3 regions of the Rhizobium sp. BK060 genome follow, and region 3 is predicted to be linked to each of the others. Evidence: predicted binding sites of a transcription regulator. Region 3 holds the regulator's gene; each other region holds the start of a gene.
The links. The regulator LexA, encoded in region 3, represses DNA repair genes until DNA is damaged. The targets are predictions, from matches to a motif close to TGTTCNNNNTGTGTTCNG.
Positions count from the first base shown of each region.

Region 1: a site for LexA is predicted at 3,998-4,015, ahead of dnaE (DNA polymerase III subunit alpha). Genes of this name have one in related genera too.
Region 2: a site for LexA is predicted at 3,914-3,931, ahead of FHT71_RS24460 (2'-5' RNA ligase family protein). Genes of this name have one in related genera too.

Region 1 covers NZ_JACHYW010000036.1:141-6,154, reverse strand. The annotation lists gene FHT71_RS27795 (L,D-transpeptidase family protein) at 1-277, shown strand, start outside; gene dnaE (DNA polymerase III subunit alpha) at 280-3,777, opposite strand; gene FHT71_RS27785 (hypothetical protein) at 4,081-4,665, shown strand; gene FHT71_RS27780 (DUF5680 domain-containing protein) at 4,735-5,199, shown strand; partial or broken gene FHT71_RS27775 (ISNCY family transposase) at 5,342-6,014, shown strand, end outside.
Region 2 covers NZ_JACHYW010000026.1:77,296-83,309, forward strand. The annotation lists gene FHT71_RS24435 (glutathione S-transferase family protein) at 33-749, opposite strand; gene FHT71_RS24440 (MarR family transcriptional regulator) at 769-1,275, shown strand; gene ybaK (Cys-tRNA(Pro) deacylase) at 1,278-1,751, opposite strand; gene FHT71_RS24450 (ArsC family reductase) at 1,755-2,105, opposite strand; gene FHT71_RS24455 (succinylglutamate desuccinylase/aspartoacylase family protein) at 2,106-3,161, opposite strand; gene FHT71_RS24460 (2'-5' RNA ligase family protein) at 3,228-3,743, opposite strand; gene FHT71_RS24465 (methylated-DNA--[protein]-cysteine S-methyltransferase) at 4,038-4,601, shown strand; partial or broken gene FHT71_RS24470 (isoprenylcysteine carboxylmethyltransferase family protein) at 5,931-6,014, shown strand, end outside.
Region 3 covers NZ_JACHYW010000003.1:264,973-270,986, reverse strand. The annotation lists gene FHT71_RS05080 (HAMP domain-containing methyl-accepting chemotaxis protein) at 1-1,630, shown strand, start outside; gene kdsA (3-deoxy-8-phosphooctulonate synthase) at 1,654-2,499, opposite strand; gene FHT71_RS05070 (VOC family protein) at 2,496-3,377, opposite strand; gene lexA (transcriptional repressor LexA) at 3,577-4,293, shown strand; gene gltA (citrate synthase) at 5,708-6,014, shown strand, end outside.

The sequences.
Region 1 (6,014 bases), on a different contig from region 3:
CGATTTCGAAACCGGCTCGGCAGACTGGATGGGTGCGACGCTTCCAAATACACTCTCGCGCGCAACCATGACGCGGCTTGGAATCAGCAGCCTCGAGAGCTCAATCATATCAGGCACGCCGATCGCCAATGCTCTGAGCCGTATCGATATTCCCGATGAGACGCGGCGAAAAATCGACGCCATGCTGACCCCCGGCTCGACACTGACGATTTCCGACACCGGCCTCGGACTCGAGACCGGCAACGGAACCGACTTCATTACCCTAACAAGGGGCTGACGTCAGACCAACTCGACGTCAACGACGCCAGGTGCCGCACGAAGGGCCGCGGCAATCTCGGGCGTGATGCGATATTTTTGCGGAAGCTCGACTTCCACCTCGCGTTTGCCCTCCTCCTTAATCACGATGAAGGAGACGAGGCCATCACCCTTGGCATTGAGGTGCGCCGCGACCGCGCGAAGCGGCCCGGAATCGCGCACGTAGACGCGCAGAGCCTTCTGCATCTGCAGAGACTTCTCCTCAAGCGACTGTATGGTCTGCAGCCGAAGGCCGACACCTTCCGGCCGCTCCTCCCCGGTCGCGGTGATCACGAAGGACTTTCCGGATTCCAGCACATCGCGGTACTGGTTCAGCATCTCGGAAAACAGCACGGCTTCGAACTGACCGGATGAATCCGAAAACACGATGATGCCCATCTTGTTGCCGGTCCTCGTCTTGCGCTCCTGCTTGGAAATGACGGTGCCCGCAAGGCGTCCGTTGCTTGCTCCCTGCTTCACTGCCGCCGAAAACTCGGCGAAGGTCTGCACGCGCATCTTCTGCAGAATGTTTTGGTAGCTATCGAGCGGATGCGCGGTCAGGTAGAAGCCAAGGACCTGGAACTCCTTAAGCAGCTTCTCGGAGGCCAGCCACGGCGAAAACGGCGGCAGCGAGATTTTCTCGGGGCCTGACGAAAGAGCGCTGCCGAAGATATCCGACTGGCCGCTCAGCTTGTTTTCGTGTGCACGCTGGGCATAGCCCATGATCCGGTCGAGACCACCTGCCAGTTGCGCGCGATCGAGCCCAAAGCAATCGAAAGCACCGGCGAAGATCAGGCTTTCCAGCACGCGGCGGTTTACCTGTCGCGGATCGATGCGCAGGCAGAAATCTTCAAGGCTCGCGAATGGAGTGTCGCCACGAACCTCAACGATATGATCGACAGCCGATTCGCCGACACCCTTCAGCGCCGCCAGCGCATAATAGATCCTGTTGTCGCCGGTTTCGAAGTGGCGAAACGAAGTCTGCACCGAGGGTGGGATCACCTCGATGTCGAGGCGCTTGGCGTCCTGGCGGAAGTCGTTGACCTTTTCGGTGTTCGACATATCAAGCGTCATCGACGCGGCGAGGAACTCGACCGGATAATGCGCCTTCATGTAGGCGGTCTGATAGGAGACGATCGCGTAGGCGGCGGCGTGCGACTTGTTGAAGCCGTAGTTCGCGAACTTCGCCAGAAGCTCGAAGATGTTGTCGGCCTGCGGCTTCGACACTCCGTTCTTCACGGCACCATCGACGAAGCGCTCGCGCTGTTGGTCCATCTCGGCCTTGATCTTCTTACCCATGGCGCGGCGCAGAAGGTCGGCCTCGCCAAGCGAGTAGCCGGACAGGACCTGGGCGATCTGCATCACCTGCTCCTGGTAGACGATAACCCCCTGCGTTTCCTTCAGCAGGTAGTCGATCGTCGGATGGATCGATTCTATTTCTTCCTCGCCGTGCTTGCGGGCGTTGTAGGTCGGGATGTTCTCCATCGGACCGGGGCGATAAAGCGCCACGAGCGCGATGATGTCCTCGATGCAGTCTGGTCTCATGCCGATCAGCGCCTTGCGCATGCCCGCACTTTCAACCTGGAACACGCCGACCGTTTCGCCGCGCGAGAGCATTTCGTAGGTCTTCTTGTCGTCGAGCGGGATCGAAGCGAGATCCACCTTGATGCCGCGTTTGGCGACAAAATCGACGGCGACCTTCAGCACCGTCAGCGTCTTCAGGCCGAGGAAGTCGAACTTGACGAGGCCGGCTTGCTCGACCCACTTCATGTTGAACTGGGTGACCGGCATGTCGGAACGCGGATCGCGATACATCGGCACCAGCTTCGACAGCGGGCGGTCGCCGATGACGATACCGGCGGCGTGCGTCGAGGCGTGGCGGTAAAGGCCCTCGATTTTCTGGGCGATATCGAGCAGGCGCGCGACGACCGGCTCCTTGCCGGCCTCCTCCTGCAGCTTCGGCTCTTCCTCAATCGCCTTCGACAGTGGCGTGGGATTGGCTGGGTTGTTGGGAACCAGCTTGCAGATCTTGTCGACCTGACCGTAGGGCATTTCCAGCACACGGCCGACGTCGCGCAGTGCCGCGCGCGCCTGCAGCGAACCGAAGGTGATGATCTGCGCCACCTGCTCGCGGCCGTATTTGCGCTGCACGTAGCGGATCACCTCTTCGCGGCGATCCTGGCAGAAGTCGATATCAAAGTCGGGCATCGAAACGCGTTCCGGATTGAGAAAGCGTTCGAAGAGCAGCGAGAAACGCAGCGGATCGACGTCGGTAATCGTCAGCGCGTAGGCAACCAGAGAGCCCGCACCCGAGCCACGACCCGGACCGACGGGAATGTCATGCTGCTTTGCCCATTTGATGAAGTCCGAAACGATGAGGAAGTAGCCCGGAAACTTCATGCGTTCGATAACGCTGAGCTCGAATTCCAGGCGCTCGCGGTAGTCCTTCTCCTCGTAGCCGGGCGACATGCCGAGCGTGGCGAGGCGATTGTCCAGCCCTTCCTCTGCCTGCCGGCGCAGTTCGAGCGCCTCTTCGCGTTCCGCTTCCTCGGGATCGGCCGTGGCGCCCGTGAAGCGCGGCAGGATCGGCTTGCGCGTCTTGAGTATGAACGAGCAGCGGCGCGCGATCTCGATGGTATTTTCCAACGCTTCCGGCAGATCCGCAAACAGCTTCGCCATCTCGGCGCGGCTCTTTAGGTAGTGATCGGGCGTCAGGCGGAACCGCGTATCGTCCGAAACGATGGCGTTGTGGGCCACCGCCATCAGGGCGTCGTGGGCATCATAGTCGTCGCGCGTCGGGAAGAATGCTTCGTTGGTGGCGACCAGCGGCAAATCACACTCATAGGCAAGACCGATCACCTTCTGCTCATGGCGTTTGTCATAGGTGCCATGACGTTGCAGTTCGACATACAGTCGGTCGCCGAAATGCCGCTTCAGCAGCAGAAGGCGTGCTTCCGCCTGAGCTGTATGGCCGTCCTTCAGCGCCATATCGATCGGCCCCGTCAAGGCACCGGTCAGAGCAATTAGGCCGTCGGTTCCGATCTCATCGAGCCAAGAGGCACAAATGTGTATCGACTGACCGCCCTCACCGCCGAGATAGGCCCGACTGACGAGATCCACCAGCCGCTCGTAGCCGGCCTCGGTCGCAGCCAACAGTACCAAAGACGGGAGCTTGACGAGCGCCTGCTGGCCGCCACGCCGTTCCGTCTCCAGGCCGTCTTCCATGTCGATCGAGACCTGGCAGCCAATAATCGGCTGCAGTCCTTCATCCACCGCTTTCTGAGAAAACTCGAGGGCGACGAATAGGTTGTTGGTGTCGGTGATCGCGATCCCCGGTTGGCTATCGCCCGACGCCTTGTAGAGGATCTTCTTTAGCGGCAGCGCGCCTTCAAGCAGCGAATAGGCCGAGTGGACCCGAAGGTGAACGAAGCCGGGCGTACCGCCGATGAAACCGCTTACCGCGTCTTTCTCCGCACCCGCCATGACATGCCTTCCGATCACCTGAATCAATCAGAGCTATTCTCAGCATTGAGGGGTCGATGTCCAGAGAAGGGAAGCGTTCAGTCCGCATGGCGGTCATGCGGTCCCCGTAATTCTTACATTGCCATGCAGATCAGCGAGAAGCTGGCAACGAACATTGCGATGGAGGTGAATGCTGCGATATCACGGATCATGTCAGTCATTTGGCTCTCCTGTTCTCTTATGTTTTTATTTTGTTCTCCTAGTGTTCTATTGTCAACAGGATTCTTTTCCGCTCTGCTGGCGGTGTGGCGACGGGAGAAAAGCATGTTTAAGTTTGTATTAATTGCTGGATTGGCTTTATCGGCGGCGTTTACTGCCAATGCCGAGCAGATTGATGCTGCGCGCATCGTCGATGCTGCGACCGGTGATTGGGATGGCGACGGGGGAATGGATCTTGCACTGTTAGTCGCGCCAGCAGGCAGCGCCAGCGACGACCAGATCGGCATATACATCTATCTTCGCGACAGCGACCACGAGCTCTTGCGACTTTCGCTGAGTGCGCCAAACAAGATTTGGGGCAGCACCAGCGCTGAGGGCGTCTTCGGACAGGAACCGTCGTTGAAAGCCGTCGGCAAATCCTCGATCGCCGTACACTCACAAAACAGCGCCATCGGCCGTGATCGCTGGGACCAGACGCTGACGGTTGCCTATCGGAACAAGCAGTTTGTCGTCGGCGGCTTCACCTACAATCACTACGACACGCTCGACCCCAATGCCGGCGGTTCCTGCGACTACAACGCCTTGACCGGCAAGCTGCAGAAGAACGGCAAGGACGTCAAAGCCGAACCCCGCACCATACCGATCGCCCAGTGGAAGGACGACACAGGACAAGCAATCTGCGGGCAATAGCTTTGTTCCTATTTTGTTCTTTACAATTGGCACCATTATTGAGAGGCTGCCGAGCGGGAGGGCGAAGATATGGATATCGCCGAATTGAACCGCTTTATCGTCGAGGCCAAGGCCAATACCTATGTCGGCGGTGGAATTCCTTCGTCTGCCTGCCGGACGGGATCGCATGACATCGGCTATCAGCGCGGCCCGTGGCGCTATCTCGACAGCTACTTCGGCGGAACGGATTTCGCGGGGCAGGAAGTGGTGTGGCTGGACAGCGAACCGATCTGGGCGATGAACTATTTCGGCCGCATCGTTGAGCATTCGCTGATCGACGGAGAGCGAGCGGGGACCGTCATCAAGGCTGCGCTGTCGAAAATGTATGCCGAATACCGACGCTTTCTCGGCGGCATGGAATTCGAGCATGCCTTCGGTTTCTATGCCGATCAAAGCACCGGCGACTGCAGCCATTTCAGCGGCCGCGAAGTAATCGTCGTGAACGAGCGCCGGGCTTACGAACTCGATTATCAAGGTGGGCTCATCCACTCCTAGCTAGCGCCCGTCCGTAAACGGTAAACTGCTGAAATTATTAGATGAATCGTGATATCTGCGCGGGCAAAGCCCGGCGGTTTCAGGTATACTTTAGATCAAGCTACTGATTCTAAAGACAAACCCGTAACCGCCGGAGCCGACAATGCGCCAAGAACGCACGGTCCAAGCCAGTGTATTCGATCTTTTCGCGAACACGAGATCGGTCGTGAACTGAAGGCGATGTCGCAATGGCTGGATGATGATCGCGATCTGCTCGGGCTGGTGACGCGGGACCTGCGCCGGCATGGTCTCAAGGAGACCGGTCGCGAGGGGCTGCCGGCCGAGGGCTGTGCCTCAAGCAGCATCGCCAGTTGAGTTATCAGGAACTGGCCTTCCATCTCGAAGACTCCGCCTCGTTTCGGGCGCCTTTGCCCGGCTGCCGTGGGGGTGGATTCCGAAGAAGTCGGCCTTGCACAAGACGATCAGCGCGATCCGGGCGCAAACCTTTGAAAAGATCAACCAGGTGCTACTGGCGAGCGCCCGGCAGGAGAGGCTGGAAAGTGGCAAGGTCGTGGGTGTGGACAGCACCGTCACGGCCGCACTGATCCACGAGCCGAAGCAGCCTGTTATGGGACGCTGTCCGGGTGATGGTGCGGCTGTTGCAGCAGGCCGATGCACAGGGTCGTGCCATCCCATGGCGCGACCACTGCCGCGCGGCAAAGAAGCAGGCTCGGGCGATCGAATATTCCCGCGGCCGCCCGAAACGGATCAAGCACTACCGCACACTGCTCAAGATCACGCAGACAACCTTGAGTTATCTGCAGCAGGCGAGTGAA
Region 2 (6,014 bases), on a different contig from region 3:
GCGCTCTTTGCCGCCATCGGTCTATACCGGGATCAGGCGACCGAAACGGATGGCTGCTGCAACAGCACCGCGTCGTGACGTTTCAGGAAGGCCATCAGCCGGTCGGCATAGTCCGGTCCGGCCGCAGCCTTCACACTCGGTCTTTCGGACAATGCTGTCCGCCAGGCCTGGACGCTGGGCAGGCCGGCAAGAATGCCGCTGTCACCGATGGCGTCAAAGACGTCGAAGTACCGAAAGATCGGCGCAAATACGGCATCGACCATGCTGAAGCTATCGCCCGCGAAGTACGGACCACTCCTCAGTTCCGTTTCGATGGTCGCGAACTTCGATGCGAGCACCTGCCGTTTCGCCTCCAGCTGCATGCGGTCTTGCGTCGTTTCGTAGACCCAGAGGTCGGACAGGATCGAAGAGCCGAACTCCATCCAGCCGCGGTGACGGGCGCGGGTAAGCGCGTCGGCCGGATGAAGGCGGTGACCGTCCTGCGTCTCTTCCAGATACTCACAGATGACGCTGCTTTCGAAGAGGATGTCTTGGTTGCCGTCGCTGTGGCGAATGCAAAGCAGAGGCACCTTGCCCAACGGCGAGATCTCGAGAAACCAGCGAGGCTTGTCGGCGAGATCGATGTTCACGCGCTCGAAGGGCACTCCCTTTTCCGCAAGCGCGATCGCGGCGCGCTGGACGTAAGGGCAAAGGTGGTGGCTGACAAGCAGCAGAGCCGAACCGGATGTTTGGATAGGCAAATGATCCATGGCGCAATCTCCATTGTAGATGCAATTGCATATAATAGTCGTTGCGCGAGAATTCAAGATAGATGTAGATGCATATATGAATGAAAAACAGAACGATGCGACGCCCTCCGATGCGGTGACCGATGCCTGGATCGGGCTGATGCGCGCCCAGCAGCGGCTGCTCGGCCAGATCGAGGCGGATCTCAAATCAGCCGGACTTCCGCCGCTTAGTTGGTACGATGTGCTCTGGGAACTCGTGCGGTCGCCGCAGGGCAGGTTGCGGCCGTTCGAAATCGAAGAGCGCACACTGCTTGCCCAATACAATCTTTCGCGCCTGATCGATCGTCTCGAGAAGGCGGGGCTGGTGCAGCGCGAAACCTTTGATCAGGATGGACGCGGACAATGGGTGGTCGTTACCGAGGACGGCCGTTCCCTGCAGAAGCGCATGTGGCAAGTCTATGCCAAAGCCATCGAGGACAATTTCGGCGCCAAACTGAGCACGGCCGATGCTGCGGCACTCACCTCTTTGCTGGCGCGCTTCAGCTAAGACTAGGCAATGAGGGGTGCCGCTGCAGCCTTCAGCGTCTTCAACGCGTCTTTCGGGTCAAGCCGAACCTGCAGCCCGCGTTGCCCGCCATTGATGTAGACGTGCGTTTCCGTCAGCGCTGCCTCTTCGATTGCCGTCGGGACGAGCTTCCTTTGTCCAAAAGGGCTGATGCCGCCGACGTGGTAGCCTGTCAGGCGCTCGGCATAGGCGGGCTTCATCATGTTGGCGGACTTTCCGCCAAAGGCGCTTGCGAGCTTCTTCATGCTGACCTCGCGATCCGACGGCACGACGACGCAGACGGCCTTGCCGTCGACCTCCGCCATCAGCGTCTTCAACACGCGATGCGGCTCCTCGCCAAGTGCTTCCGCAGCCTGCAGGCCGACTCGTTCTGCATTCGGGTCGTAGTCGTAGCTATGGACCGTGAAGGCAATCCCGGCCTTGCTGAGAACCTGCGTGGCGCGCGTGGTTTTGGACATCAATCAGGCCTTGAAGAAGCTGCCGTAGGTCTCGGGCTTGAAGCCGATGAGCAACTTTCCGTCCGCCTCGATAACCGGCCGCTTGATCATCGATGGCTGCTCCAGCATCAGCGCGATCGCCTTGCCCTCGTCGAGATTTTCGCGCTCGGCCTCAGGCCGCTTGCGAAAGGTCGTGCCAGCCCGGTTAAGCACCGTTTCCCACCCGGCTTCCTTTGTCCAGGCCTGCAGGTGTGCGCGATCGATTCCGACGGCCTTGTAGTCATGAAACCGGTAGGCGACGTTATGCTCTTCCAGCCAGTTGCGGGCCTTCTTCATCGTGTCGCAGTTCTTGATGCCGTATATGGTGACGGTCACTTAGTTCTCCAGCGTTCCAGGCTTGCGTGTCGCCTTGCTGGCGGTCTTGCAAGCAATCTTCATCATGTCGGCGCCGCGACGAACGAGCCGTTGAGAGCTGCGCATCACAATCAGGCCAGCCTGCGGCGCACGAATCTCGACGCTGCCGTCAGCCATGCCGGGGCGGGTGATCAACGTGGCAAGCACATCGCCTTCGCCAACCCATTCGCCGATATTGCGATGGAACAGGACCGTGCCGGCCTCCGGCGCACGGACCATCTCGATATTGTCGAGCGGGACGGCGGGGCCATCGAAAGCGGGCAGCGAGACGGTAACATCGATTGCGCCGCGGCTCGCCAGAAACTTCCACAATCCCTCGGCATCGTTCTTTGCCATGTCAGGATAGACATCACGGCGGCCGCGAAGCTCGACGGTTACAGACAGCTTGCCGGGCAAGCGCGACTGCTTCTCCGACGTCTCGCATTTCCAGGCAAAACCGACGGCCTCCTCGAAGGCGGAACTCTCGCCGTCGGACAGAAGAACGGCTTCCATCTCCATCGCGGAGGCCAGGTCGGCCGCCTCAGGCCAGAACGCCTCGTCGATGTAGGCATACTGCAGTGATTCATCATCGCAATGCAGGTCGATTACCAGATCGCAGCCGAGCGCCATGTGCAGCAGCTGGCGCTTCAGTTTGTCGACGGCCGAAAGGCGCTCGAGGTTCTCAAGCAGTCCGTCGCGATCCTTCACCGAGATCAGCGGAAATTCGCGGTTGAAGTTGGTGCGTGATCCAAGATCGAACCGGCCTTGGAGTTCGCCGAAATGAGACTGGGCCGCACCGATCGGGTTGGCATGCGGGACGACAATGATGTCGCTTCTGATTTGGCCTGCACTTTCGGACTGGCGCAATTTTTCGCACAGAAAGTGCATCAGGGCCGTGCCCGGCAGTTCGTTGGCGTGCAGAGCGGCCTGAATATAGACCTTCGGTGCCGCTGGATCGCCGCCCTTGAAACGGAGAACGGGCAGCCGCCAGTCGACACCCGCCGTGTCGCCCGCAATGATGATCTCGGACGTATTCATGTCGTTCTCCGCTTCATGCCGTCGTCGCAGGAGCTTTAAGCGACTTCAATAGCCCGAGGCAAGCCGTTATCCTCGCGCCCGCAGTGGCCAACGATCGACAAACTCGTAGCCCTGTTCGCCCGGGCGATTGCGGAGTAGCACGAATTCGCGCGCAGCGACGACCACGGGTTTCTGCAGAGTGACGCGGGGCATCACCTCGCTATCGTAGAGCAGCGTCGCATGTGGCTGAAGGTTCCGATTTATTCTGGCGTCTTCTCCGAGATTGCCCATCTGCACATGTAGCTGCCGCAGCAGCTCCCGGCCGCCGTTGCCGCTCAGCACGATGGCGTTTCGCCGCGACTTCCTGAAGGTCGCGACATGATCGAAGGATAGTTCGAACTGGCAGGTGTCGATGGCACTGGCGGTCCGACAGGCCGCGAAGATCACTGCATCTGAAATCCGCGCGCTCTGTTCGACGTTGTAGAGCGAGACATGCAGAAGCTCGGGTGGGACGCGGCGAGGCGAAGGGAAGGTGATCCAGCTGCAGCCGCCTTTGGATCTCCAGGTATTCGCAAAGCGATCGTCCGTCCGGCAAAATCGCAAAGAAGAGATTCTCCTTGTCGAAGCGTGATGCGCGCGGGCTGATTTTCGGGGAAGCGAACTCGAAGGATACCTGTAGGCTCTGTTCGTGCATGACCAGCTGCCGGGGCATTCGCCCGGCCTTTTCGTTCTCCAGGGAATGTGGGGATCGTATCATCTGATCTTGAAAGCATAAGAACAAACAGAGGGCATTTATCGTGAGTCGCGGCGGTAGCGTTTGGTGCTGCGCAAGAAACGGGTTGAATTCAGCGCTCGGCTGCACGATTTTCAGGGTGATCCAGCATGGAGGCAGTGACGATGAAACAGGCAACGCACCACTATCTGATCTTCGAAACCGTCGGCGGCTTCTGCGGCATTGCCTGGAACGCGAGCGGCATCACGCGGTTCCAATTGCCGACGTCGAGCGCAGATTCGACCGAGCGCCTTCTCCTGCGTCGCATTCCGGGCGCCGAGCCCGCGACGCCAACGCCCGCCATCACAGACGCGGTAGCGGCGGTAAGGCGCTATTTCCAGGGAGAGCCGACGGACTTCTCGGCCATCAAGCTCGACCTCACTGGCCAAGACCCCTTCTTCAAACAAATCTATAATGCCGCGCGGCAGGTCGGCTGGGGCCACACGACGACTTATGGCGCTCTTGCAAAGCAACTCGGCGCCGGGGCGGAGGCGGCGCGCGATGTCGGCCAGGCGATGGCGAAAAATCCGGTGGCGTTGATCATCCCGTGCCATCGTGTACTTGCGGCCGGAAACAAGATCGGCGGCTTTTCCGCACCGGGCGGTTCGTCATCGAAGCAGAGGATGCTCGAACTTGAGGGCGTCAGCATGGCGCCGCCGAAACCAGCGCAGCAGTCCCTCGATTTTTGATCGGATTGTCGGGCGGGTCTTGATCTCAAGCAAGGGAGCTATCGTTCGCTTCCGGAGCGCCGCACGTCTCAAAGAGGATCGATCGCACCCAGCGGTGGCCGGGATCGCGATGCGTGCGCTCGTGCCAGACCGCGAGCTTGCTGAGGCCGGGGAGATTGACTGGAGGTTCAGACATTGCGAGCCCGTCGCCGTCCGCCACCAGGCGGAACCGGCAGAAGATCTCGCGAAGACGAAACCGAATCCGATGATCAACGGTCATCAGGATTGGCTGGACGGCCCGGCAGGTGCCGCCCGCCGGAAGGCCAAAAAAATAGGACGCGCGGACTGTGCCCGTTAGAGCGCTGTTGCGTCCAAGAGGAACGGATTCACTGAATCCCAACGGCGCCAGAAAACATGCGCGGCAGCGACCAGATAGAGGCAATCCATGCGACCGAGGCCGCGCTACCGTCTTCCGCGCTGCCGCCCTAATCCGTGCGGTGCTTGGCGCGGAAGAACCACCCGAAATACAGACAGACAAGAAAGAGCACAGTGGATCGTGCCGCGTAGGGCGCTAAGCTGAGTCGACTGGACGGCATTGGCCCACATCAGCGGGATCGGGATCTTCGCCAGGTAGAAGTAGAATTGCGTGCCGCTGCTGACAAAGAACGCGCCGGCGAGGAATTTGCAGTACTCGCGGTATCGCACCGCAACGTAGAGCATCGGCAGCCCGATAACCATGATTGCGGCGACATGATAGGGAAGTATGGCTCCTCCTCGGACGGCCACTTGCCGCCAGCCTCTTCGCTTGTATATGCTGAATTTGTCAAACAAGTCACGCAAGGACGGGCAGCGGTTCGCAGAGGATGTGGCTCGGCTGCTCGCACCTTGGGACGTTCCGCCCATCGCCGCCCGGCTTTACGGGCATCTGCGTCTTTGCCCCAGCCCGTCAGCCTCGACCAGATCACCGAGGACCTTGGGATCAGCAAGAGCAGCGCAAGGTTGGCAGCGCGATTGTTGGAGGGCTACGCGCTTGCGCGTCGCCACAGCGCGCGTGGAACAAAGCGCGCTTTACGCCCGTGGCCGACGATTACGAAGCCATGATCGGGCAACAGAACCGGCTACTCGACGCAGTGGCCGAGCGGCTGGCGGCCGGAGCCGGAATCGTTCCGCCCAGGAAGTAGAAACGCACGTCTCGAGGAGATGGCTGAATCCTATCGGGTGATGTGCGGCGCGCCATGGAAGGCGCCATGCGCCGCCGGAAGCTGCGTCGCCGACCGCGATGAGAGGCGAAATCTCGCGGCGACGTCCCATGCGGACGAGTCAATAGCATGGACCGGGAGAGGGAAAGAAATGAGCCTCGCTCTGAATCTTCTTGCCCAGACAATCGTCTGGTTCGGCCTCATGGGCGCGATCATCTTCGGTGCTGCAGGAACG
Region 3 (6,014 bases):
GCAGCGTCCTGAAGTCGCGCGGAAGAATATCGAGCGCATCCAGACTGTCCTGAAGCCCGCCTATAAGGATCGCCGCAAATATTGGTCGGAAACAGCGCTCAGCGCCGACCTCAAGGAAAAACTCCTGAACGATGTCCTCGTCAAAGGCGACGTGTTCTGGAAGGTGATGGCAGAAGAACTCGCCCCAGCCATTCTCAAGAACGACGCCGCCGTCATCCCGGCGGCTTTCGAGAAGCTTTCAACGAATTTCCATATTCATGAAGAGGCCGTCAACAAGCTCGTGGATATGGCGAACGCCTTCCTGGCTGCTGCCGAAAAGGATGCCGCCGAACAGACCCGCATCCTCTCCACCATCACGCTCGCGGCAGCAGCTGTCTCGTTTTTCCTGTTGCTCGGCGGCCTTTACGTCTTCCGTCGACGCGCTGTCGTGCCGCTCTCAGCAATGCGCGACTATATGGCGATCCTTGCCGCCGGCGATTATTCGAAGGAAGTGCCCTTCAGCCGCCGCGCCGACGAAATCGGCGAGATGGCGCGCGCCGTCTCCGTGTTCCGCGAAGCCGCCGAGGAACGGAACAATATCCGTGAGCGCCAGGATGCCGAACGCCAGGTCCAGACACAGCGCGATGCGGCGCTCGCCGCCACCAAGGCAGACGAGGAAGCTGCCCGCGAGCGCGTCATCACCAGTCTGAGCCGCGGTCTGGAGCGCCTTTCGGGCGGCGACCTCTCTGTCCAACTCAGCGAGCCCTTCGAAGCGACCTATGAAAAGCTGCGCGAGGAGTTCAACTCGAGCATCCGTACGCTTTCCGGCGCAATGAAAGAAATCTCAGCCGTCACGAATACGGTAGGGACTGGCTCGAGCGAAATCGCGTCGAGCACGGATGATCTGGCCCGGCGAACGGAACATCAGGCCGCCTCACTGGAGCAAGCAGCCTCGGCGCTCGACCAGATCACGGTCACCGTCAAGAATTCATCGGAACGGGCCAACGAAGCGAACGCGATGATGACGGCGACCAAGGAAAGCGCAAGCTACTCGGCGACCGTCGTGCACGAGGCGGTGGCCGCGATGGAGAAGATCGAGACATCATCCGCACAGATCGGCCAGATCATCAACGTCATCGACGAAATCGCCTTCCAGACCAACCTCCTCGCACTGAATGCCGGAGTGGAGGCCGCCCGCGCAGGTGATGCCGGAAAGGGCTTTGCCGTCGTTGCACAGGAAGTGCGCGACCTTGCCGGTCGCTCCGCCAATCTGGCGAAAGAAATCAAACAGTTGATCGAGACCTCTTCCAGCCAGGTTTCAGCAGGCGTCGGCCTTGTCAACCGCACAGGCGAAGCGCTCAGCAATATCGATCAGCAGATTCTCAAGGTCACGGCGCTGATCGAGGGGATCGTGCGTTCTTCCTCCGAACAAACCACCGCGCTCCTGGAAGTCAATGCCGCCATCAACACGATGGACAGTGTCACGCAACAGAACGCGGCGATGGTCGAGCAAACCAGCGCCGCCTGCCGAGAGCTGGGCGACGAGGCGGTGCGCCTCAATCACCTGCTGTCCCGTTTCTGTCTCGACGAAACGGGACAGTCCGCGACCATGGGATATGCCTCCCACAAAAGGATGGCGCTCGCCGGTTGACGGCCGACACCCGTCTGCCGGTTTCAGGCGGCCTTTGCAATCACGTCGAAGGCCAGCAGCTTTTCGAGCAGCCGCGGCATATCCTTCAAATAGACCATGTTCGGCCCGTCGGATGGCGCATTGTCAGGATCTTCGTGCGTTTCTACGAAGACACCGGCGACGCCAACCGCAACGGCTGCCCGTGCCAGCGTCTCCACGAATTCGCGCTGGCCGCCGCTCGAACCGCCCTGCCCGCCCGGCTGCTGCACCGAATGCGTCGCATCGAAAACGACTGGAGCACCCATCGCCGCCATGATTGGCAGCGAACGCATGTCGGAAACCAGTGTGTTGTAGCCGAACGAGGCGCCGCGTTCGCAAAGCAGAATATTCGGGTTTCCCGTCGAGTTCAGCTTGTTGAGAACGTTCTTCATGTCCCAAGGCGCCAGGAACTGTCCCTTCTTGACGTTAACGGCTCGGCCGGTCTTCGCGGCTGCCACTAACAGATCGGTTTGACGGCTCAGGAAGGCCGGGATCTGCAGGACGTCGACGACCGTCGCCACCTCGGCGCACTGCTCCTCGGTATGGATGTCGGTCAGAACCGGAAAGCCGTATTCCTTCTTGAGGTCCGAAAAGACCTCCAGCGCCTGTTCAAGACCTATGCCGCGCTGCGCCGACAGCGAGGTGCGGTTCGCCTTGTCGAACGAGGACTTATAGACGAGGCCGAGACCAAGCTTGTCGCAGAGTTCCTTCAATACACCGGCGACCATGAAGGCATGGTCGCGGCTCTCCATCTGGCAAGGCCCGGCAATCAGGGACAGCTTGCCGGCATTCGAAAAGGTGACGCGGCCGGCGCCTTCGCCGATCACGACTTCGGAATTTGTCTGGCTCATCGTTTCTCCTCGAAGGCGAAGAGCGCGCCCTGTCCGGGCGCCGCCTTCACCAGAATTCGATTATTCTTGCGCGTATAAGTCATCCCGTTAGCAGCCAAATGCGCTTCTGTCACGGCGAGATCACTGACCTTGAAGACAATGGCGACGCCACGCAGGCCGCGATCATTCGGTGCCGGAATATCGAAGTAGGCATCCAATCCATCTGGGGAGAGAACGCTCACTCTGGCGTTCGGAGTTGTCACACTCGCGCCAAAGGCCTCGTTGGTCACCGGGAGGCCGTGCGCCGCAGCACGCACAAATGGCGCAAATGCTTTTGGGTCCGGCGCGCCAAGAACGATCTCTGCGATCCCACTCACGCCATTTGCGTGCTTTTGCAGCGCTCTACGGTCGGCCGGCAGCGGATTGACGCGTTGGCACGTGAAAAAGAAAAAATCCGGAGCCCGCAGATCGACCGCGAACGCGAGCTTGAACGCAGCGGTGGCCTGAGAGCCGTCAGGCATCTTCATCGGCCGCTCGAACTGCAGCATCTCGCCGCCATTGATCTTTTCGGCAAGGAACCGGGCATGGTCGCGATCAGCATCGGTGGTCGCAAAGACCACCGCCGAGAAACCATCATCCCCGCATCGAAATCGGAAAGCCCGGTCACGCGCAGTGAAGACATTGCCTTTCTTCGCCGACGCCTCGTGCAGCTCCGCGTTGGCGACGCCTAAGGGTTCCAGGTATGTTTCGTCGGCGAAGAATATGCAGGCATTCTCGGTTCCAAAAGGATGCCGGGCATCGGGTGCGACGGTGAATCCCAGCTTTCCCAAGCGCTCGCGCGCAAGTCCGATATTGGAGACCGGCAGCACGATGTGGTCCAGCGGATGTGCTTCGCTCATGGCAAACTCTCCGGAATTTGCGAAGATGTGCGCCGGGCAAGGCAACAATGCAACCCCCTTCTACGCTTTCACTCAAAAGCGACGCAAAAACTGAGCAAGTTGCAGGCAAGTTTTATGAAAATTTAGGCACTTGCGGAACACATATGGAACATATAGTGTCTGTTCTGGCTTTGTTTCACGACTCTGGGGTTCAACTTCGATGCTGACGCGCAAGCAACAGGAGCTTCTTCTCTTCATTCACGAGCGGATGAAGGAATCCGGTGTCCCTCCGTCTTTCGACGAAATGAAGGACGCCTTGGATCTCGCGTCCAAGTCAGGCATCCACCGGCTGATTACTGCGCTCGAAGAACGGGGCTTCATTCGCCGACTGCCTAATCGGGCCCGCGCATTGGAGGTCATCAAGCTGCCGGAGGCATATAATCCGAGCCTCCAGCCCCGCCGCGGCTTTTCGCCGAGCGTTATCGAAGGCAGCCTCGGCAAGCCGCAGCCGGTTGCGCCGCCGAAGCCGGCTGCGCATGCCGACAACGACAGCTCGGCCTCCGTACCGGTTATGGGGCGGATTGCTGCCGGCGTGCCGATTTCGGCAATCCAGAACAATACCCACGACATTACAGTTCCGGCCGACATGCTTGGCCCGGGCGAGCACTATGCGCTTGAGGTGAAGGGCGACTCGATGATCGAAGCCGGCATCTTCGACGGCGACACAGTGATCATCCGCAACGCCAGCACGGCAAATGCCGGCGACATCGTCGTCGCACTCGTCGATGACGAGGAAGCGACCCTCAAGCGTTTCCGCCGCAAGGGCGCCTCCATTGCGCTTGAGGCCGCGAACCCGGCTTATGAAACGCGCATTTTCGGACCCGACCGCGTCAAGGTTCAGGGCAAGCTGGTCGGCCTCATTCGCCGTTATCACTAACGACAGGCAGCTCGTCGTCAAACGTACCGCTTCGACAGTTGTATGCCCGATGCCGCATCCAGGGGCGATCATGCGTGGTATACGAGGTCGTCACGATGGGTGCCCTGGTCGTCTATCCGTATCTCAGCGGTGCCCGAGCGGCGCAAGGTTTCGCCGGTGAATAGCAGTGCACCCGACCGGCATTCCGTCAGACGATATCGGCGGTGTCGCACGCAGCGCCGAAGTACACAGGGTTTTCGACGATTGTCAGGACGTAGCCGCTATCATGCGTGGCGGTGCACCAGGCGCCTTTCAGGCATACGAAGCGATTCGTAGCGCCCATCGCAGCCTGACGCAACGCATTGCGAGCATTACGCAGTTCCGCTGCCGAGAAGAGACGTTGAGCTTCACCTTTATTATCCCGCAGCCGAACAGGGCCGACGCCGTCCAATGATCGCGGTGGAGCACCCTTCGCCATTGATCGAAGATGAAGTCAGTCGGATGGAGTCGATTTTTGGTGCAAGGACTTGCCCTTTGACAATCGCGACAAGGCTGCCGTCCTCGGCAATGACAATGTCCCGGGCGACTGCGTCTGCGAGAGCGAGAGCGAGATGATGTAGCGCGCCAGCGGCCACGGCCATCGCCTTCCCGACGCTCGACGCGGCCCGTAATCGTCGTAGCTACAGGTGAATCCAATATGACGGTCGCCCTGCTCTGCGTTTCGAACTGGGCGAAAAGCATTCCCAGAACACCCAATACCCCTGCCTGCGCAAGATTTCGGGCGGCCTTGGCCTGCCGCCAGCGCAATCAGGGCCGACGCGACAATCCATGCTCCCAGGCGGATTGCTGGCGGATCACTTGCGAACTCAAACCAGAGGACGGCGCCAGTCCCGAGGAAGACCGGAGAAAACAGGACAAAGCGCCCATGTTCCATCTCCGTTGCCACAGCGCGTTGAAACCACGATGAGCAGCCGAGAGTCGCGGTCGTACCCCGCGTTGGCCAGGAAACGAGTGACGGCGTGCGGAAGGCGCGGAGGCTTGGGAGTAGATTGAGGCCGGAGAAAATAAGGCTCTGCCGCACGAGCAGGCGCACCCGCGCCCGGAGCGGCCTTTCTCACCTCAAATGGCTTCAACCGCGGCATGCATCTGCGCCCAAAAACAGCCGCCCTTGCAACCACAATGCAAGCTCTCGAGGCTTGAAGCAACAATAATCGATTGAAATCTGAAGGAAAATCGGAAATCAGAAAAGCCAAGGATTATCATTAGCTTCTGCTATGCGCAGGGTACATCGCAGCAGTGCCCAAAAGTTGATACTGCGATGCACAAAATGGCACCACGGTAACTTGGCATTAGGCGCGCGATCATATAGCTATCGTCGACGACGCTTAACCCTATGGCGCTTTTATGGCGCCAACCGCCAGTTTGGAGGATCAGAATGACGGAACAAAGCGCAACACTGAAAATCGGTGATAAATCAGTCGATCTCGCCATCAAGAGCGGCACGATTGGCCCTGATGTCATCGATATCGGCGCCCTGTACAAGAACACGGCTTCCTTCACGTACGATCCTGGTTTCACCTCGACCGCATCCTGTGAATCGAAAATCACGTATATCGATGGTGATGCCGGCGTATTGCTTCATCGCGGTTATCCGATCGAGCAACTTGCCGAGCACGGTGACTTCCTCGAGGTCTGCTACCTGCTTCTCTACGGAGAACTGCCGACCGCTGCCCAGAAGAAGG